DNA from 2 places in the Pseudomonas sp. NPDC087803 genome. Region 1 is predicted to be linked to the other one. Evidence: riboswitches for the same ligand, from Rfam matches in the RefSeq annotation. Region 1 holds a riboswitch; the other holds the start of a gene.
The links. A riboswitch is a leader RNA that binds a small molecule or an ion and turns the genes downstream of it on or off. The one in region 1 is predicted to bind cobalamin.

Region 1 (10,961 bases):
GAAACAGCCCCAGCAACGCCGCACGCCCGAGCAGCGGCACAATGAGCAACATCAGCGCCTGCCCCTGCTCGATCAGCGCCAGCAACGCGCAGAACTTCAGCAGCAACACCAACACCAGCGTCACCACCGCAATCGGCCCGCTGCGCGGATCCTTCATGATTGTCAGCGTGCGTTCGCGATCACCGAAGCCACCGAGCCAGGCGTCGGCGCTGTCAGCCAAACCATCGAGGTGCAGCGCCCCGCTGAGCAGCACCCACAGCGTCAGCAACAGCGCCGCATGCAGCAGCAATGGCGCGCCGCTCAATGCCAGGTTCAACACCCAGAGGATCACCCCGAAGAGCAGCCCCACCAGCGGATAAAACAACAGCGAACGCCCGAGCTGTTGCGGCTGCGGCATCCCCGGCAGACGAATCGGCAGGCTGCTGAGAAATTGCAGGGCGATCCACAGTGGCAGCATCTCAGTGACCTTCCTTCAGTGCGCCATCGGCTTCGACGCTGAGCGCGAACAGCGCAGCATGCGCGACTTCGACATTGAGCAACTGCTCTCGCGGCAAACCACGCGCCTGCGCCAGCAGCAGGCGCATCACGCCGCCATGACTGATCAGCAACACGCGTTCGCCGGCATAGGCCTGATGCAACCGCGCCACCGCCCCCAGCACACGCTCAGCAAACTTACTGACTGGCTCACCCTGCGGCGGCGTGAACGCATACGGATCGGCCCAGAACAGCCCCAGCGCCTCGGCATCGGTCTCCATCAGCGCCGCCGCGCTCTGCCCTTCCCAGGCACCGAAATGCAGTTCTTGCAGATCCTTGTCCAAATGAACCGGCAGATTCAGTTGCTCGCCCAGTTCGGCGGCAAACCGTGCACAACGCTGCAGCGGCGAACTGACCAACCGATCCCACGGCCCGCCCGCCACCACGGCGGCACGCATCTGCGCCCAGCCCTTTTCGGTGAGCGCATCATCGAGGCTGCCGCGCAAACCGCCGCCCAGTTCAGTCTCGCCGTGGCGTAGCAGGTCTAGGCGCAGCGTCATGCCGGACGATCCGCCACCGCGGCTTCGGCGAACGTCGCCATCTGCCCGTGCAGGTCGCAGGCCAGACGCAACAACGGCACGGCCAACGCCGCCCCGCTACCCTCGCCCAGACGCAAGCCAAGCTCCAGCAGCGGTTCGGCGTTGAGGGTTTCCAGCACGTGACGATGGCCCGGCTCGGCGCCACGATGGCCGAACAGCAGCCATTCGCGGCAAGCCGGATTCAGCCGCACCGCCACCAACGCGGCGACCGTGCAGATAAAGCCGTCGACCAGCACCGCAACGCCTTCCTGCGCACAGGCCAGGTACGCGCCGACCAATGCGGCGATTTCAAAACCGCCGAGGTTGAACAGGGTTTGCAGCGCATCGCCACGTTGCGCCGCGTGCAGCGCCAGTGCGCGCTCGATCACTTGCGCTTTATGGCTGACGCCTTCGGCATTCAATCCGGTGCCGGGACCGGTCAGGTGCGCCACCGGGCAGTCGAGCAAAGCGCAGGCCAGCGCGCTGGCGGCAGTGGTGTTGCCGATGCCCATTTCGCCGCCGATGAACAACTGCGCGCCGGCCGCTTTCGCTCGCAGCACGCTGTCACGACCGGCCTGCAAGGCGAGTTCGCCCTGCGCCCGGGTCATCGCCGCGCCTTTGACGAAATTCGCCGTGCCCGGGCCGATGTGCAGATGGCGCACGCCCGGCAGATTCAACGACGGTGTCACGGTGCCCAGATCGACCACTTCCAGTTGCGCATCGAGCTGGCGCGCCAGCACGCTGATCGCCGCACCGCCACTGACGAAGTTGAGCAACATCTGCCCGGTGACTTCCTGCGGGAACGCCGAAACGCCTTCCGCGACCACGCCATGATCACCGGCAAAAATCGCGATCCAGACTTGGTCGAGCGTCGGCTTGATCTGCCCCTGCAATCCGGCGAGTTGCACCGCCACGCTTTCGAGGCGACCGAGGGAGCCGGCCGGTTTGGTCAGTTGTTGTTGGCGCGCCGCCGCTTGTTCAACGATCTCGGCATTCACCGATTGGCACGGGTTCAACCACCACGCTTGAGTCATAACGCAGGTCCTTTCAGGGTCAGGGGCAGGCCGGCGACGGTCAGGACGACTCGCTGACAACGCTCGGCCAGAGCTTGATGCAGCCAACCGGCTTCATCGACGTAGCGGCGAGTCAATTCGCCCAGCGGCACGACACCCATTCCGGTCTCGTTGCTGACAAAAATGATTTCCCCCGGCAATGACGCCAGGCAGTCCAGCAGGGCTTCGCGCTCGACGGCGAGCCGCGCGGCGTCATCGAGCATCAGCAGATTGGTCAGCCACAGGGTCAGGCAATCCACCAACAGGCAACGCTCGGCGCTGGCGTTTTCACGCAGGACGCGGGCCAGCTCCAGCGGTTCTTCGATCAGCGCCCATTCGGCCGGACGCCGGGCGCGGTGATGGGCGACCCGTTCGTTCATCTCGCCATCCAGCGGCTGGCTGGTGGCGATGTAAGTGACGGCCAGATGGCTGGCGCTGGCGAGTTTTTCCGCCAGGCGACTTTTGCCGGAGCGGGCGCCGCCGAGGATCAGTTGGAGCATTTTTTTATCCAGAAAAGGTTTAGTGAGATCACCGGCCTCATCGCGGGCAAGCCCGCTCCCACAGGGTTCAGCTGTGTTCACAAAATATGTATCCGACATCGAATCCTGTGGGAGCTGGCTTGCCAGCGATGGGGCCTGGACAGGCCGCTCAAATCCCGCAGAGTTCACGCAACAACGAAGTATCCAGATGCTTCTCCACCAGATCCGCCAGTCGCTCGATATCGCGCTCGCGCAAGCCGTGGTAATCCACCTCCTGCACATCGCTCAACCCCGCCCAGCGCAGCATCGCGGCGCTGGCTTGCGGCGATTCGAACAAGCCGTGCAGATAGGTGCCGAACACCTGCCCGTCGAGACTCTGCGCGCCATCGCAACGGCCGTCATCCAGATGCACCGCCGCATTCTCCAGCGCCGGCCCTACCGTCACGCCCGCATGGATTTCATAGCCACTGACCGCGGCGTTTTCCAGCGCCAGACGTCCGCGCACATTGCACAATTGCTTCTCGGCTTCCAGCGTGGTTTCGAACGCCAGCAAACCGAGGCCGGCACTGGAACCCGGAGCGCCTTCCAGCCCCAGCGGATCGTGCACCTGCTCACCGAGCATTTGCAGACCGCCGCAGATTCCCAGCAACTTGCCGCCATAGCGCAGGTGCCGATTGATCGCCGTGTCCCAGCCATTGGCACGCAGATACGCGAGGTCGCTGCGCACGCTTTTCGAGCCGGGCAGGATGATCAGGTCGGCGCCAGGAATCGCCTGCCCCGGGCCGATGAATTGCAGATCGACCTGCGGATGCAAACGCAGCGGATCAAAATCAGTGTGATTGCTGATGCGCGGCAGCACCGGCACCATCACTTTCAGCACCTGCTCGGCCTTGTCGGTCTGGCGCTGGTCGATGCCGTCCTCGGCCTCCAGATGCAGGTCCATCACGTACGGCAACACGCCGACCACCGGTTTGCCGGTGCGCTGTTGCAGCCAGTCGAGGCCCGGTTGCAGCAAGGCGATGTCACCGCGAAAACGGTTGATGATGAAGCCCTTGACCCGCGCCTGCTCACTCGGCGACAGCAACTCCAGCGTGCCGACCAGATGCGCGAAAACGCCGCCGCGATTGATGTCGGCAATCAGCAGCACCGGACAATCTACCGCTTCGGCAAAGCCCATGTTGGCGATGTCACCGGCACGCAGATTGATCTCGGCCGGCGAGCCGGCGCCTTCGACCATTACCAGCGGATACGCCGCGCTGAGCCGTTGGTGCGAAGCCAGTACCGCTTGCATGGCGATGGCTTTGTAGTCGTGATAGGCCACCGCGTTCATGCTGGTGACCGCGCGGCCATGGATGATCACCTGCGCGCCGGTGTCGCTGTTGGGCTTGAGCAGCACCGGGTTCATGTCGGTGTGCGGTTCGAGATGCGCGGCTTGCGCCTGCACCGCCTGCGCCCGGCCGATCTCGCCGCCGTCGGCGGTCACCGCGCTGTTGAGCGCCATGTTCTGCGGTTTGAACGGCACCACCGCCACGCCCTGACGGGTGGCCCAGCGGCACAGCGCCGTCACCAGCGTGCTTTTACCGGCGTCGGACGTGGTGCCTTGCACCATCAGCGTGGTCATTTCGATTCCTTGGCAAAGGCTTGCAGCGCCTGTTCGAGACGCGCTTCTTCAGCGGCGTTGGCGGGCAGACCGAAACGCAGACTGCTGTTGTGAACGAAGATGCGCAGGAGGATTCCGCGTCGGGCCATGAACTCGTGCAGCGCCGCCGCGTGCTCGGTGATCAGCCACTGAAATAACGCGCAACCGCCGTGGGGTTTGAAGCCGTAGCGCTCCAGCAGCAGCGCCAGACGTTCACTGGCCTCATCGCTGCGAATGCGTTGCCGGGTGTGCGCTTCGGTGTCTTGCAGACAGGCCTGACCAAGTACCCGTGTCGGCCCGCTGACCGCCCATGGCCCCACCTGCTCCGCGAGCAATCTGAGCAACTTGCGCTCAGCCAATACAAAGCCCAGACGCACCCCGGCCAGACCGAAAAACTTGCCGAACGAACGCAACACAATCAGGCCGACTTGATGGGTATGCGATGCCAGACTCAGCTGCGGCGTGTTGTCCATGAACGCTTCATCGACCACCAGCCAGCCGCCTCGCTGAGCCAGCCGCGCGTGCCAGTCGAGCAGCCGCGCCGGGGTCAGGCTCAGGCCGGTGGGGTTGTTCGGATTAACCACCACCAGCACGTCGAGGCTGTCGAGAAAGAACTCGACTTCCTGCTCCAGCACTTCGCGCACGATGTAACCACTGCGCCGCCAGGCTTCGGCGTGCTCGGCATAACACGGCGACAACACACCGACCTTGCCAGCGCGGCGCAGACGCGGCAGCAACTGGATCGCCATTTGCGAACCGGCCACCGGCAGCACCTGCGGGGCGCCGTAGTAATCGCACGCGGCCTGCTCCAGCCCGTCGTCGGTTTCCGGCAAGCGTGCCCAGGCGCGCAACGGAATTTCCGGCAGCGCAAACGGCCACGGCGCGAGGCCGCTGGACAAGTCGAGCCAGTCAGCCTCGGCAATTCCGTAATCGAGTGCAGCCTTGCGCAGCCGGCCACCGTGCTCAAGCATAGAATTCAGCCCCCACGCAGAGAATCAGCAGCCATAACCATACCCCGCGCTGGACCAATTGCCAGCCGCGATCAATCGAATCGGCATCCGCCGGCGGACCTTCGCCCAGTTGTGGACGCTCATGCAGTTCGCCGTGATAGATCGCCGGCCCGCCCAGTTCGACGCCCAACGCACCGGCGCCGGCCGCCATCACCGGACCGGCGTTAGGGCTGTCCCATTGCGGCCCCTGATTGCGCCAGCACTTCCAGGCGAGCCGGGTGTTGCCCAGCAGCGCGTAGGTCAGCGCCACCAGCCGGGCCGGAATGTAGTTGAGCACGTCGTCGATTTTTGCCGCGCACCAGCCGAAGCGCTCGAAGCGTTCGTTGCGATAGCCCCACATCGCGTCGAGCGTATTGCTCAGGCGATAGAGGACCACGCCCGGCGCACCGGCCACGACAAACCAGAACAGCGCGGCGAACACCGCGTCACTGCCGTTTTCCAGCACCGATTCGGTGGCGGCACGGGCGACGGCGGTGCTGTCCAGTTCGCTGGTCTGGCGACTGACCAGATAGCCGACACGCTTGCGCGCTTCTTCCAAATCATCCGCGCGCAAGGCGGCGGCTACCGGCGCGACATGCTCACCGAGGCTGCGCATGCCGAGGGCGCAATACAGCGCCAGAATCTCGACGATCCAGCCCACGTACGGTGCCCAGGAAAACGCGGTGGCGAGCAAGGTCAGCGGCAGCACCGCGATCACCCACGCAGTGACCCCGTGACTGCGCCAGCCACGCCCGCCCGCATTGAAACGGCGCTCGATGCGCCCGGCAAAATTGCCGAACGCCACCAGCGGATGCCAGCGTTTCGGTTCACCCAGCAGCGCATCCAGCGCGACCGCGGCGACACTCAACAACGCCACACTCATTGACTCACTCCCCAATAATTTTCGTACAGCAACTCATTGAGCGGACGCGCCTGCGCCCACCCTTCGAGTACCAGCATCGGCGCCGGATAGAATTCCTTGACCGGCCCCAGGCACAACACTGCCAGCGGCTTGGCCCCGGCCGGCAACTGCAGCAGATCCGCCAGTGCCTGCGGTTCGAACAGCGAGACCCAGCCCATGCCCAGTCCTTCGGCACGGGACGCCAGCCACAGATTCTGGATCGCGCAGGACAGCGAGGCCATGTCCATTTCCGGCAGCGTGCGACGGCCGAAAATGTGTTTTTCGCGATCGTCCATCAGTGCTGCGACCAACACTTCGGCGCAGTCGTTGATGCCTTCGACCTTGAGCTTCATGAACTCATCACTGCGCTCGCCGAGGGCTTCGGCGGTACGCACGCGTTCTTCTTCGACGAGGTGCTGAATCTGCCCGCGCAAGGCGCGGTCGCTGATGCGGATGAAGCGCCATGGCTGCATCAGGCCGACGCTGGGCGCCTGATGCGCGGCTTCGAGCAGGCGGCGCAGCAGCTCCGGTTCGACCGTGCCGCCGGTGAAGTGACGCATGTCGCGGCGTTCGGCGATGGCTTTATAGATCGCTGTGCGCTCGGCCTCGGAATATGCGTTGTCGGTCATGGCCCCATCGCTGGCAAGCCAGCTCCCACAGGGGATCGCGTTTCTTCAGGCATGACACCGGCCACTGTGGGAGCTGGCTTGCCAGCGATGGCGGTCTTGAGATCTGGCGCAAACAATGCGGCAATCGCCGTCGGATTCGACGGAAAGTAAAAATGCACATACGACGCCGTCATCCGCCCTTGCCGATAAACCGCCTCCGCCCCGCGCCCGCCATTCGGGCTCAGGCCTCGGGCAATCGGTGTCAGCTCGGTGCTGGTCAGGGAATGGTGATAGGTGTGACCGCGCAGCGAGCCCTCTGGCAAATCCACCGCTTGCAGTGCCAGTGCCGCCAGACGTTTTTGCATCACCGCCTCACCGCGCAGCAGCCCGACCAATTCGGCGCGGGCGCCGTCAACGTCGGTCAACGCGTCGAGCAGATAGAGCATCCCGCCGCACTCGGCGAGCAATGGTTTGCCGGCGGCGTGGTGCGCACGGATCGCGTCGAGCATCGGAGTGTTTTGCGCCAGCGCGACATGGTGCAATTCCGGGTAACCACCGGGCAGATACAGACTGTCGGCCTCGGGTAATTGCGTATCGCGGATCGGCGAAAAGAAACTCAACTCGGCGCCCATCGCCCGCAGCAGATCGAGACTGGCGCCATAGGTGAAGGCAAAAGCCTCATCGCGAGCGACGGCGATGCGCACGCCATCGAGCAGCGGTTCAGCAGGGATCATTTCAGGCGCGGCGAATGCCACGGCCGGTGGCAGCGCTACCTGGCAACTGCTGGCCAAGGCTTCGGCGGCGGCGTCGAGGCGCAGGTCGAGGTCATTCAGTTCGCTCGCCTGCACCAGACCGAGATGGCGGCTCGGCAACTCGATCCCGGTTTCCCGGGACAATGCGCCGTACCAGCGCAAACCTTCGGTGAGGCTGCCTTCGAGCAATTGCGCATGACGCAGGGTGCCGACCCGGTTGGCGAGGACGCCGGCAAACGGCAGGTCCGGCTGATAGCGCGCCAGCCCCAACGCCAATGCGCCGAAGGTCTGGGCCATGGCGGTGCCGTCAATCACGCCGAGCACCGGCACACCGAAATGCCGCGCCAGATCGGCGCTCGACGGCGTGCCGTCGAACAGGCCCATCACGCCTTCGATCAGGATCAGATCGGCTTCGGCGGCGGCTTCCCACAACAGACGGCGGCTTTCTTGCTCGCCGACCATCCACATGTCCAGTTGATACACCGGCGCACCGCTGGCGCGCTCGAGAATCATCGGGTCGAGAAAGTCCGGGCCGCACTTGAACACGCGCACCTTGCGCCCCTGATTGCGGTGCAAGCGCGCGAGCGCGGCGGTGACGGTGGTCTTGCCCTGACCGGAGGCCGGCGCGGCGATCAATACCGCCGGGCAGTGACGTGGTTGATTCAAAGTTCGACGCCTTTCTGCGCTTTGATGCCGGCCTGGAAGGCGTGTTTGAGCATGCCCATTTCGGTGACGGTATCGCCCATCTCGATCATTTCCGGCTTCGCCGCGCGACCGGTGACGATCACGTGCTGCATCGGCGGACGCGCCTGCAAGTCACTGAGCACCTGATCCAGATCGAGGTAGCCGTGCTTGAGCGCGATGTTCAGCTCATCCAGCACCACCAGACCGATCGACGGATCGCGCAGCAGCTCGCGGGACACGGCCCACGCGGCTTCGGCTGCGGCGATGTCACGTTGGCGGTCCTGGGTTTCCCAGGTAAAGCCCTCGCCCATCACGTGAAAACGCACTTGCTCGGGGAAGCGGCGGAAGAACAGTTCTTCGCCGGTGCTGTTACGGCCCTTGATGAACTGCACCACGCCGCACTGCATACCGTGGCCCATGGCGCGGGCGAGCATGCCGAACGCCGAGCTGCTTTTGCCTTTGCCATTGCCGGTCAGCACCAGCACCAGGCCGCACTCGTCAGGCGAATTGGCGATGCGTTCGTCGATCACGGCTTTTTTGCGCTGCATACGCGCCAGATGGCGTTCGTCGCGCTCGGGGGAATCGGTCATGGGGGGAGCTCTCCGTTGAGGCTGGATAACGGCGGGCAGGCACAAGAATAGACGGCAAAAAGCCTGGCATCGCCCACCGTGATGCCGCTGGATGGATCAGGCCGGTCTCCGGGCTCATGAGCGGCGAATCGCCTGACTGCGCGCCTTCCCGCGTCGGTCGACACAGTGGCTCAATGCGCAGTTTTCACTCATTTACCGTTGCGGGGGCAGCGCCGGGATCGTGATCGTTCTTCGCCTGAAGACAACCCTCACCGGCTTCCCTGTTTCACTCTGTCGACACGCGTCACAGAGCACCTGAAACAAGCCGCGAAGGTTAGAGGGTTGGGGGTGGAGCGTCAATTAAAGAGGGGGCCGTCGGGCGAATAACTGCCGCCGATCAATTATCTGACGCCAATCTTGTGCCACGCTGAGACAAATGATATCAAAGAGCCATGCTTTTTGACTGAAAAAGCACACCACAACAATAAGGATGATGACGATGCAAGGCATGATCATCAGCAACCCGCGCCTGGAATTCCTGCGCCCGATGCTGGAACGCTGGTTTGACTGTATCGACCGCTACAACTCCATTCGCGGCGACAACGACACCCCTTACTGGCATGACGAGAAAGCCAATCTCGGATTGCTCTCCGCGGCGGCATGGATGGCCGAACTGGTGACCCTCTGCGATACCGCCACCCGCAAGCAGAACGAAGAAGGCGAACGCAATGCCCGCGCCGACCTGTTCATCGCCGGCGCCGAAGACCGCGCCTACCTTCAAGCGACCCAGCGCTGGCCACGGGTCAGCAACCTGAATCTGACCCAGGCCCTGCTGGACATCACCAGCGACGCCAAACGCATCAGTTTTGCCAGCGACCTCAAGCTCGGCTGCCTGTTTGTCGCCCCGCAAAAGGCCCAGCACAGCGCCAGCCCCGAAGAGTTGCAGGACATGGTCGACGACCTGCAAAAGGAACACAGCTGCGCAGTGGCCTGGTATTTCCCCTACGCCTACCGCAAGTTGCACAGCGAAGCGGGCAACTATCACCCGGGCATCGCCGTGCTGTTCAAAGAGGCCCGCGGTTGAGCAGTTGAACCATCGGGTGCGCGCGCTCCTCTATGATTAAGCATGCATTCATAGGGAAGATCAGTAATGCGCAAAACCCAACTCGCTCTCGTCATCGCCCTCGCCGGAGGGCTCGCCGCCTGTGGTGAATCCTCCAGCCTGCAAGTGTCCGACGGCACCGGTCCGTCACCGAAGCTGCCCGAGCCAAACAAAACCCTGATCCCGACGGTGAACATCGCCCCGGCGATCGGCTGGCCTGCGGGCGGCAAACCGACCGCCGCGGCCGGCACGCAAGTCGCAGCATTCGCCGAAGGCCTCGATCACCCGCGCTGGCTTTACGTGCTGCCCAACGGTGACGTGCTGGTGGCGGAAACCAACGCCCCGCCCAAGCCTGACGACAGCAGCGGCATTCGTGGCTGGGTGATGAAGAAAGTCATGGGCAAGGCCGGCGCCGGCGTGCCGAGCCCGAATCGCATCACCCTGCTGCGCGACGCCGACCACGACGGCGTGGCCGAGACCCGCACGGTGTTTCTGCAAAACCTCAATTCGCCGTTCGGCATGACGCTGGTCGGCAATGACCTGTACGTCGCTGACACCGATCGCCTGCTGCGCTTCCACTACGAACCCGGCGCGACCGAGATCAAGACCCAGCCAATCAAAGTCACCGACCTGCCGGGCGGCACGCTGAACCACCACTGGACCAAGAACGTCATCGCCAGCAAGGACGGCAGCAAGCTGTACGTCACCGTCGGCTCGAACAGCAACGTCGGCGAGAATGGTCTGGATAAAGAGGAAGGTCGCGCGGCGATCTGGGAAGTGGACCGGGCTACCGGCAACCACCGGATTTTCGCCTCGGGCATTCGCAACCCCAACGGTCTCGCCTGGGAGCCCACCAGCGGCGCGCTGTGGACAGCGGTCAACGAGCGGGACGAAATCGGCAGCGACCTGGTGCCGGACTACATCACCTCGGTCAAGGACGGCGGCTTCTATGGCTGGCCCTTCAGCTACTACGGTCAACACGTGGATGTGCGCGTGACACCGCAGAATCTGGACCTGGTGGCCAAAGCCATCGCCCCGGACTATGCCGTAGGCCCGCACACCGCCTCGCTGGGCCTGACGTTCGCCGAAGGCAACAGCCTGCCGGCACAGTTCAAGGAAGGCGCATTCGTCGGC
Region 2 (10,961 bases), on a different contig from region 1:
CAGTTCCAGCACGATCAGAGTCAACAAGCCTAACCAGGCCGTCGGATCCGCTAACCATTCCATAAATGTCTCGATCTCTCTTCAGTGAATTCAGGCTGCCGGACACGGCAAGGCGCAACGCGAAGGCTCTGAAGCCGCGTTGACAACGATAGTCGGGAGTCGGAAAACCGGATGCTGCGAGTGCGTCAAGACCGCGCCATGGCGCGTGGAGAACGTACGACTGGGAGGCTCCAAGAGGGTGTTCATGCAAGTCCTGAATGAAAAATGGCCTTGGAGCGTACAGGCTCAAGGCACATTTTCTACAGCGGCAAATCATTTCAAAATCTGTAAGAGCACAAGAAATGTGTTTTTCCTGTTGGCCCTTTCGCGAGCAAGCCCGCTCCCACAGGGGTTATTCGTCGGACGCAAGTTCTGAGTTCAAAGAGGGGCCAATGTGGGAGCGGGCTTGCTCGCGAAGGGGTCATCAAACACGCCACATCATCGTCCGGCAAAGCGCAACCGCGACAACTGCCGCAAATCCCCTTCCACGTAGTAATCATTGGTCCAGCTGTCATCCACCGCCAGCGGACTCACCTGTTTCAGCTCCAGCTTCTTCGCGAAATAGCGAAAGCGGTAATGCTCATAGAAGCGCAGCAATTCCAGGCCATAACGATCGGCCAGATCGGTATCGCCTCGGATGATCAGGTAGTTCTCGTCGTTACCGTTGCTGGCCGAAGTGCTGAGGTTGTGGCTGCCGCTGATGATGGTTGGCGCGTCTGTGGTGAAGTCGGTGACCACGGCCTTGGTGTGCACCAACAGGTTACCCTTCTGGCCTTTCATGTTTTCTTTCAGCCAGCCTTCCAGCCCAGTATTGAGCAAAGCTGTGGCGGCGAACTCGGCGGTACGGTCGGCGTGAAACCCAGTAATGCTGCTCGCGGTGTTTTGCAGGCCGTAACGCAGGATGTCGTCATGCGGTTTGCCGAGCAGCGCGTTGAGGATTGCGTCCGGCAAACTGAACGCCGTAACGAACAACACATCCTTTTTTGCTGCCTCGATGATCTCGACAAACTCATGCAAATCGCCGCCACCGCTGCGGGGCGAGAATCCGGCGAACAGCGGCTGCGTCGGGTCCATCGGATTATGCTCGGTGATCCAGCTGCGCGTCGCAGCGACGTCGGCGGGGTTGGCCCAGACCTCTTCGAAGGTTTGCAAGTAGCGCGTGGCAATCGTCACGTCGTCGAGCGTATGCACCACGTTGGCCTGGCGATAAACGCCGTTGGCGGTGAAATTGGTGCTGCCGCACAGCACCGCCTGCGGTTGCCGCTGACCACCGCCATCGACGCGGCTGAGAACCATGAATTTGTCGTGGAAGATGTTATGGGTGACCCGGCCGCGCTTGTTTGCCGCCGGTAACCTGGCAAGGTTCGCTTCATTCAGGGTCGTATCCGGATCATCAGGCTGGGCGTGATACAGCACGCGCACCTGAACCCCGCGTTCGAACGCCGCATTCACCGCGTCAATGATCGCCTGCAACTGGTACTCGTAGATCGCGATGTCCAGCGCCCACTGCGCGTCCTTGGCGCGTTCGATAAAGCCGAGCAAACGCTCCAGCAATCCATTCTCGAGCCACAGCCGCGCCGGGTCGGGCCAGGCTTCGATGGGCAGGTTCTTGTTGGCGCTGATCTGCGCGTCGAGGTCGGGAAACTTGCGCTGGAACGCCTGACTGGCGGCCACGGCGCGATTGAAAATCACGCTCTGGTTGACCGGATGGCCGTCGTCACTGGTGATGCTCAGTTCCAGCGATTCGCCCAGCTGCGGCGCGTCCGCCGTGCCGTAGGCCAAGTGCACGCGATAGTGCATCGTCGTGCCCGGATTGACCGCGTAATCGGCCCAGCGAAATTTCTGCAACGGTGCCTTATCGCTGGGCGTGGCGTGGTACTGGGGAAAGGTGTGGGCCTTGCCGGGAAACGTCAGGCTGTTGAACAGGAACAGCCACGGCTTGTCGCCCTGCTGCTTCTCGATGGCAAAGCCGAGCAGGCCTTTGCGCCGGGGTTCGGCCAGATCCATGGCAAGTAACACGCCGTTGGTGCCGGCGTAGGCTTTGACGCGAAAATCGTCCTGAGGATTGGCGACCAGTACCCGCATGATTCACTCCTTGTGATTGGGCTGGGGGTGAGCATAGAGCAGCGCTGCAAGTTTTGATGATATCGGTTGGAACCGAGGTGACCTCTTCGCGAGCAAGCCCGCTCCCACAGGTGAAGCAGCGTTCATATTCCTTGTGGGAGCAAGCCTGCTCCCACAGGCAAAGCAGCGTTCATATTCCTTGTGGGAGCGAGCCTGCTCGCGAAGAGGCCTGCTCAGGCATCACAGATCATCAATGTGCCGATACTCCGCATTCAACGCCGCCGCCAATTCCCGCGCCCGTGCCAAGCGGATGGGCCCGCGCTCAATGTCGATCAACAATCCCGGACACTCCAGCGCCGGTATCGCCGGCAAGGCTTTCAAACGCCCATCCGTGACCACCAGCAAGCGCTGCTGCTCGGCCGGAAAACGCTTTTGCCGCTGCACCAGCCATTGCTGCGCCTGCGCCAACGCCGCCACCAACGGCGTGCCACCCCCCGCGCCCAACGCCTCCAGCCAGGTGCGCAAGCCACTCGAGGCCTTCAAGCCTTGCACCTGCCATTTCGGTGCGCTGCCGCTGGCGGTCAGCAAGGCCAGCCGCGCTCGCTGCCGATAAGCGTCATCGAACAATTGCGCGAGCAGACCTTTGGCATCACTCAGCGCCTGATGCCGACGCGTTGACGCCGAGGCATCGACGATCACCAGCCACAGTTCATGGGGGGAACGCGTACGCAACTGGAACTGCAGATCTTCACGGGTCTGCGGTCGACCGTTGAGCAGCGTCCCCGACCAGTTCACCAGGCCGCTGCGCGCGGCGTGGCGCTTGCCCTGGCGTCCATGATCGAGGCGTCCGGCGCGGGGTCTGGCATTCGCCCCCGCGTCGGATCGGGGACGAATGCCGGTTACTTTTTTGGCCAGCTCGGCACTTCGCGGCGGGCACCGGTGGCCAGTGCCGGAGCGGGCATGTCGCCCCACTGCCCCTGTCCTTCGCTCGGGTCGATTTGGGTATTGGCCGAGGTTTGCGCGGGTGGTTGCGGACTGGAAGAAGAGGACTCTTTACGGCGATGACGCAGGGCGAATTCCGCTACCGCGTCGATATCCTGCTCGGCAATCGCTTCAGCGCCGCGCCATGCCGCATGCGCACGGGCCGCACGCAGCCAGACCAGATCGGCGCGCAAGCCATCAACACCTGCCGCAAAGCAACGCTCGGTTATCAGCGCCAATGCCACATCATCCAAGGCAATAGTCGCCAAGGCAGCGCGCGCCTGTTCGCAGCGTTCGCGCAGGGCTTGCTGCTGTGCTTCCCACTGCGCGCAGAACGCCTGCGGGTCGCTGTCGAAATCCAGCCGGCGGCGGATAATCTGCCCGCGTTCGGTCGGCGCGGTGTGGCCGCTGAGGGCGACGTTCAGGCCGAAGCGGTCGAGCAGTTGCGGCCGCAATTCGCCCTCTTCCGGGTTCATCGTGCCGATCAAGACGAACCGCGCCGAATGCCGATGGGAGATGCCGTCACGTTCGATCAGGTTGGTGCCGCTGGCCGCCACATCAAGCAGCAAATCCACCAGATGATCGGGCAGCAGGTTCACTTCGTCGACGTACAGCACGCCGCCATCAGCCTTGGCCAAAACACCGGGAGAAAACTGCGCACGACCTTCACTCAGCGCAGCGTCGAGATCGAGGGTGCCGACCAGACGCTCTTCGGTGGCACCCAGCGGCAGCGTGACGAACTGCCCGCTCGCCAGCAGATCGGCGAGACCACGGGCCAGGGTCGACTTGGCCATGCCGCGCGGACCTTCGATCAGCACGCCGCCGATTTTCGGGTCGATGGCGGTGAGGTACAGCGCCAGTTTCAGGTCATCGGCGCCGACCACGGCGGAGAGCGGGAAATGCGGGGTGTCGGTCATCTTCAATACTCGGTCATGGTCGGAGTGAATGCATTTCAATGTAGGAGTGAGCCTGCTCGCGATAGCGGTGGGTCAGCGACAAATAGGTTTGCTGATACACCGCTATCGCGAGCAGGCTCACTCCTACAAGGTATCGTGGTGTGTCAGGTGTCTTCTTCTATATCCAGCAGCAGGTTTTCCAGGGCCTCTTTGTAGACCCCGGGTTCCTGCCACATCCCGCGCTGCTGCGCTTCCAGCATGCGCTCGGTCATGTCGCGCAGCGCATGCGGATTGTGTTCGCGAACAAAATCCCGGGTCGCCGGATCGAGCAAATAGGCGTCGGCCAGCAACGCGTACTGATGATCGTCAATCAGCTGCGTGGTGGCGTCGAAAGCGAACAGGTTATCAACCGTCGCCGCCAGTTCGAACGCGCCTTTATAGCCGTGCCGCTTGACCCCGTCGATCCATTTCGGATTGGCCGCCCGCGAGCGGATCACCCGGTTCAATTCTTCTTTCAGGGTGCGGATTTTCGGCAGATCCGGCTGGCTGTGATCGCCGTGATAACTCGCCGCCGCTTCGCCACGCAGGGTTTCCACCGCCGCGAGCATACCGCCCTGAAACTGGTAATAGTCGTTGGAATCGAGCAAGTCGTGCTCGCGATTGTCCTGGTTCTGTAGCACTGCTTGCACCTGGCTCAGGCGCTGCACGAACTGCTCGCGAGCGGCGGTGCCTTCGTCAGAGCCGCCATAGGCGTAGGCACCCCAGTTCAGGTAAACCTCGGCCAGATCCTCGCGGGTTTGCCACAGGCGACCGTCGATCGCGCCCTGTACACCCGCGCCATACGCACCGGGTTTGGCACCGAAGATTCGCCAGCCAGCCTGACGCCGCGCGGCGTCGGCATCCAGCCCCGATTGCAGCAGCGCCTCGCGCTCGGACCGCACTTTCGCCGCCAGCGGATTGAGGTCATCCGGTTCGTCCAGTGCCGCCACCGCTTGCACGGCCGCGTCGAACAGGCGAATCAAATTGGCAAAGGCATCGCGGAAGAAACCCGAGACCCGCAGCGTGACATCGACCCGTGGCCGGTCGAGCAGGCTCAGCGGCAGAATCTCGAAATCATCGACGCGCTGACTGCCGGTGGCCCACACCGGACGCACACCCATCAGCGCCATGGCCTGGGCGATGTCGTCACCGCCGGTGCGCATGGTCGCAGTGCCCCACACCGACAGGCCGAGCTGACGCAGGTGATCGCCGTGATCCTGCAAGTGCCGCTCGAGAATCAGCGTGGCGGACTGGAAGCCGATGCGCCACGCTGTAGTGGTCGGGAGGTTGCGCACGTCCACCGAGTAGAAGTTGCGCCCGGTGGGCAGCACGTCGAGACGGCCACGGCTGGGTGCGCCGCTTGGGCCGGCGGGGACGAAGCGACCGTTGAGGGCGTCGAGCAGGCCGCGCATTTCGGCGGGGCCGCAGGCGTCGAGGCGTGGGGCGACGATTTCGCGCAGGTTTTCCAGGATCACGCTCACTTCAGCCCCCCTCGGTTCCTGTAGGAGTGAGCCTGCTCGCGATGGCGTCAGGTCAGGCAATTCAGTGTTGAATGACACACCGCTATCGCGAGCAGGCTCACTCCTACAAGGGGCGTGCACTGTTTGGGAGATCAGTTGGGTGGCGAACAGTTCGAGGCGTTCGCGGGTGTCGCCGGCGGTGCGCCAGATCTCGTCGCTGACGCTTTGCAGCTCCGGCGGACGCGGGCCGTTCCACGGATCGGCAAGTGCACAATCCAGCGGATCAAAGCCCAATTCAAACGCCTTGGCCAACGCCCGCAGCAAACTCGATTGCGCGCCTTTGCCGTCGCCACGCGGGATGCGCAGCAACGCCAGCAACGTGTCGATGCGCAACCGTCCGGAGGGCGACTCGCCGAAAATGTGCAGGCCATCGCGGATCTGCGATTCCTTCAGGTCACACAGATAGGTGTCCAGACGCGGCAGCCAGATCGCGGCGTCGGCGTCGCTGTCCATGCCCGCGTCGAGTTGCAGTTCGCGGTCGATCTGCGTCTCGCGCACCAGTTGCAGAATGTCGCGTTGCAACTCCCGCGCACGACGCGGATCGAGCAGTTGCGCCTCGTAATATTCGTCGGCCAGCAGCTCCAGATTGCGCAATGGGCCGTAGGTTTCGGCACGGGTCAGTGGCGGCATCAGGTGGTCGATGATCACTGCTTGCGTGCGCCGTTTGGCCTGCGCGCCCTCGCCCGGGTCGTTGACGATAAACGGATAGATGTTCGGCAGTGGTCCGAGCAGCGCGTCCGGCCAGCAATTCTCCGAAAGCCCCACGCCCTTGCCCGGCAGCCATTCGAGGTTGCCGTGCTTGCCGACGTGGATTACTGCGTGCGCGCCATAGGTGTTGCGCAGCCAGAAATAGAACGCCAGATAGCCGTGGGGTGGCACCAGATCCGGGTCGTGGTACACCGCGCTCGGATCGACCTGATAACCGCGCGCTGGTTGAATGCCGACGAAGGTCAGGCCAAAACGCAGACCGGCGATCATCATTCGTCCGTCGCGGCACATCGGATCATTTTGCGGCGGCCCCCAGCGCTCGACCACCGCCGCTTGATTGGCGGCGGGCAGCGCGTTGAACATCGTCAAGTAAGCGTCCATCGCCAGGCTTTGCTGGCACGGACGCAGGTCGATGCTGTCGAGGTCATTGCTGACGCCGCCGAGCAATTGCTGGATCAACGCGGTGCCGCTGTCCGGCAACTCCGCCGTCAACGGAAAGCCCTCAGCCTGCAACGCGCGCAGGATATTCAACGCCGCCGCCGGCGTGTCGAGACCGACGCCATTGCCAATCCGACCATCGCGGGTCGGGTAGTTGGCGAGGATCAACGCGATACGTTTTTCCGCGTTCGGCAGCCGCGCCAGATCACTCCAGCGCCGCGCCAGTTCGGCGACAAAATCCATGCGCTCGGGTTGCGCCCGGTAGCAGACCACGTCGGACTGGCTGCGCTCGCTGCGCCAGGCCAAGTCCTTGAAGCTGATCGGCCGGCTGATGATGCGCCCGTCGAGTTCCGGCAAGGCGATGTGCATCGCCAGATCCCGTGGCCCCAGACCCTGCTCGCTGTCGCGCCAGCCCGGTTCGTTGTCCTGAGCGCAAATCGCCTGGATCACCGGAATATTGCGCCGGAACGGCCGCAGGTGCGGGGCTTCCGGGCTGGATTGCGCGAACCCGGTGGTGTTGAGAATCACCGCCGCCTCGACCTCATCCAGCCAGTCCTCGACCACACTGAGGCAGCCGGGTTCTTTCAGGCTGGCGACCGCAATTGGCAACGGATTGAGCCCCGCCGCCTGCAAGCGCTGGCAGAACACATCGATGAACGCGGTGTTCGCCGCTTGCAAATGCGAGCGATAAAACAACACCGCCGTCACCGGGCGATCCGGCTGCCAATCGGCTTGCCAGTCGCTCAGTGCGGCGGTGTTTTTCTGTGGGTGGTAAATCGCCGTACGCGGCAGCGCTTGCGGCTCGCCCCAGGCGTAATCCCGCGCCAGCCAGCGGTTGGCCAGACAGTGGAAGAAGTCCAGCGCATTGCCCATGCCGCCCTGACGCAGGAACTGCCAGAGACGGTCACGATCTTCGGCGGGCACGGTGCTCAGGTCGCTGAGTTCCGGGTCGGGACGATCATCCCCCGGCACTAGAATCACCTGCACGCCGCGCTCGGACAACTCCACCAGACGCTCGACGCCATAGCGCCAATAAGCGATGCCGCCGTGCAGCGAGATCAGGATCACTTTGGCGTGACGCAGCACCTCATCGACATACAGATCGACCGAGGCGTGATTCTGCACCTGCATCGGATTGGCCAGACGCAGGCTCGGGTAATCCTCGGGCAGTTGCTGCGCCGCTTCGGCGAGCAGCGCCAGGCTGGAGTCGCCGCTGCATAGGATCACCAGCTCGGCGGGGGTTTGTCCAAGGTCGGCGATGTTGTCATCCGACACGAAACCGCCGGGCTGGGTCCTGAGCAGGTGCATGGTTTAAACGCTGAGCGCGGCGCGCAGCTGCGCTTCGAGCTGCGCGGCGTCGAGTTCCTGACCGATCAGCACCAGACGGGTGACGCGCGCTTCGTCAGCGCCCCACTGGCGGTCGAAGTGCTTGTCGAAACGCGTGCCCACACCTTGGATCAACAGGCGCATCGGCTTGTTCGGAATCGCCGCGAAACCTTTGACGCGCAGGATGCCGTGCTTGACCACCAATTGCGTCAGCGCGTCGAGCAGCAGGCTTTCGTCGGCTTGCGGCAGCTCGATGGAGATCGAATCGAAGGCGTCGTGATCGTGGTCGTCGTGATCGTCATCACCGTCGTGGTGGTGATCGTGATGGCTGTGGCGACTGTCGATGTGTTCTTCGGAACCGGCGCCGAGGCCGATCAACACGTCCAGCGGCAGGCGACCGTTGCTGGCTTCGATGATTTTTACGGCGGGCGGCAGTTCTTCGGCGACTTCAGCGCGAACGCGAGCCAGATCTTCCGCGCTGGTCTGGTCGGCCTTGTTGAGGATCACCAGGTCGGCGCTGGCCAGTTGGTCGGCGAACAGTTCGTGCAGCGGCGATTCGTGATCGAGGTTCGGATCGAGTTTGCGCTGGGCGTCGACCTGATCCGGGAACGCGGCGAAAGTGCCGGCGGCCACCGCCGGGCTGTCGACCACGGTGATCACCGCGTCAACCGTGCAGGCGCTGCGAATTTCCGGCCACTGGAAGGCTTGTACCAGCGGTTTTGGCAGGGCCAGACCGGACGTCTCGATCAGGATGTGGTCGAGGTCGCCGCGACGCGCAACCAGTTCGCGCATCACTGGGAAGAACTCTTCCTGCACCGTGCAGCACAGGCAGCCGTTGGCCAGTTCGTAGACGCGGCCGGTGGCTTCTTCTTCGGTGCAGCCGATGGTGCATTGCTTGAGGATTTCACCGTCGATGCCCAGTTCGCCAAACTCGTTGACGATCACCGCGATGCGGCGGCCCTGAGCGTTGTCGAGCATGTGTCGCAGCAAGGTGGTTTTGCCCGAGCCGAGGAAACCGGTGACGATGGTGACGGGGAGTTTGGCCAGTGTTTTCATCGGATGCCCTTTGGCAAGGTGGCGGGCATACGGGACGAGATCCGCTGCGAGCATGCGCGCGGAAGAATTCGCCACCGGATCACCCCGCCCGGTTGTAGTGAGAAATCTGTGACGAGGCAGGTCTCCTGGCTGACGGTGTTCAGGCCTTGGGCCGGGCATTCGTTGCGCCTTCCCGCGGGCTCAGTCGATTGAGCTGGCAGTGGCGTGGCAACGAACTTCACCGTTCACAGTTGCGGGGGCAGCCGCGGCTTTGACCGCGTTCCCTTCTTAGCTTCGGCGTGGGCCGAAGAACCTCGAAAGCGCAAGGCTACGCATCGGGTGGTGACCGGTCAATGGTTGGTGGATTTTTGGATTGGGGGCATATCCGTTCCTTCGGGTGTTGCCGCTGGCGGTTTCGCTCTTACAGCGAGTCACCTTTTCCAAACGCCGAAAAGGTAACCCAAAAGGCTTTGCCCCGGCGTACGGCACTTCGCTGAGGCTCAGTGTTCCCTCGCTACGGTGTCCATCCGGGGGCATCGCCTCCGGTTTGCTTCGCTGCACCTCCTCTCGATGTATGCGGCTTCGCCGCATGGCGCTGCGCGCCTAACCCCCGGATGAACACCTACGCTCGGCCTGCCGAAGGGGCTGAAGATCAAGATCCAAAGCCAAAGCCAAAGCCAAAGCCAAAGCCAAAGCAGATCAAAAGATCGCAGCCTTCGGCAGCTCCTACATGGGACTGGGTGCATTCAGTGAGAGATTGGTCGGCTGTCAGGCCGTCATCGCTGGCAAGCCAGCTCCAACAAAAATCACAGCAGACCGCATCCGCTTTTCACCACTCAACACAATGAGCGTTAGCTCGAGTACCGCTTTTGATCTGAGGGCCCGTCGGCAGGCTGAGTGGAGGGATTTATCCGGGGGTGGGAGCGTAGCGACCGTTTGGCGCAGCCAAACACAGCGAGAGGAGGTGCAGCGAAGCAAACCGTAGGCGCTGCCCCACGGATGAATCCCGCAGCGAAGGAACCCGAGCCTAGGCGAGGGCCGAACGTCAGGGCATAGACCTTTTGGTTACTTTTGGGGCGTTTGCCAAAAGTGACCCGCCGTAAGGGCGGAACCCTAAGTGGCCGTTACCGCAGCAACGGATATACCCACCCCACTCAATTGACTCAAATCCCCAACCCATGCTCTCCTACACACCTTGTTACGGGTGCCCTTCACAGGGTGAAACGGGAAACCGGTGAATCATGTGCTTTACTCAAAGCCATGTCAGTCCGGTGCTGCCCCCGCAACGGTAAGCGAGCGAAGCGTCAGATCCACTGTGCCAGTACGGCATGGGAAGGTGACGCTTGCAGGTCGGCCAGACGCCAACCCCTCGTGAGCCCGGAGACCGGCCCGCAACACACAGTGCGCATTTGCGTCGCTGAACATAACAAACCCGCGGTGGGCGGGCGCTGTTCGAACCTCTGCGTGCCCGACTCGCAGGGGTCTTCATGCGCTCGAAACACCCGCTGACACTCCAGAGGGAAGCGCCATGTCGATCATCAGCAGCACCGGTAGCAACACCGACAAAATCTCCAGCACCGCCACGTTGAGCCAACGCCTGACCGCCGCGATCTTCGCGTCGATCCTCGGCGCCAGCCTGGTGTACTTCGCCGGCTTCTCGCACATCGAAGCGGTGCACAACGCCGCTCACGATACTCGCCACAGCGCCGCGTTCCCGTGCCACTGAGACCTGCCGACATGATCAAGCGTATTGCGCAAACCGCAGGTTTCACCGGCCTGCTGGCCGCCCTGCTGCTGACTCTGCTGCAGAGTTTCTGGGTCTCGCCGCTGATTCTGCAGGCTGAAACCTTCGAAAAATCCGAACCGGTGGCGGTTCATGAACATGCAGCCGGCGCGGCTGCGCACACCCACGATG

Region 2: linked by a shared signal. The riboswitch ahead of cobW (cobalamin biosynthesis protein CobW) and the one ahead of cobO (cob(I)yrinic acid a,c-diamide adenosyltransferase) in region 1 are both predicted to bind cobalamin.

The regions. Positions count from the first base shown of each region.
Region 1 is NZ_JBIUVO010000034.1:20,179-31,139, forward strand. It holds gene ACIOUG_RS17090 (adenosylcobinamide-GDP ribazoletransferase) at 1-457, opposite strand, end outside; gene cobC (alpha-ribazole phosphatase family protein) at 459-1,034, opposite strand; gene cobT (nicotinate-nucleotide--dimethylbenzimidazole phosphoribosyltransferase) at 1,031-2,086, opposite strand; gene cobU (bifunctional adenosylcobinamide kinase/adenosylcobinamide-phosphate guanylyltransferase) at 2,083-2,604, opposite strand; gene ACIOUG_RS17110 (cobyric acid synthase) at 2,753-4,204, opposite strand; gene cobD (threonine-phosphate decarboxylase CobD) at 4,201-5,193, opposite strand; gene cbiB (adenosylcobinamide-phosphate synthase CbiB) at 5,186-6,094, opposite strand; gene bluB (5,6-dimethylbenzimidazole synthase) at 6,091-6,741, opposite strand; gene ACIOUG_RS17130 (cobyrinate a,c-diamide synthase) at 6,738-8,138, opposite strand; gene cobO (cob(I)yrinic acid a,c-diamide adenosyltransferase) at 8,135-8,746, opposite strand; cobalamin riboswitch at 8,828-9,059, opposite strand; gene ACIOUG_RS17140 (hypothetical protein) at 9,225-9,809, shown strand; gene ACIOUG_RS17145 (PQQ-dependent sugar dehydrogenase) at 9,876-10,961, shown strand, end outside.
Region 2 is NZ_JBIUVO010000001.1:343,569-354,529, forward strand. It holds gene ACIOUG_RS01475 (transporter associated domain-containing protein) at 1-63, opposite strand, end outside; gene ACIOUG_RS01480 (phospholipase D-like domain-containing protein) at 478-2,124, opposite strand; gene ACIOUG_RS01485 (VWA domain-containing protein) at 2,344-3,075, opposite strand; gene ACIOUG_RS01490 (ATP-binding protein) at 3,003-4,001, opposite strand; gene cobN (cobaltochelatase subunit CobN) at 4,145-7,993, opposite strand; gene cobW (cobalamin biosynthesis protein CobW) at 7,997-9,067, opposite strand; cobalamin riboswitch at 9,165-9,378, opposite strand; cobalamin riboswitch at 10,232-10,454, shown strand; gene ACIOUG_RS01505 (CbtB domain-containing protein) at 10,575-10,772, shown strand; gene ACIOUG_RS01510 (CbtA family protein) at 10,784-10,961, shown strand, end outside.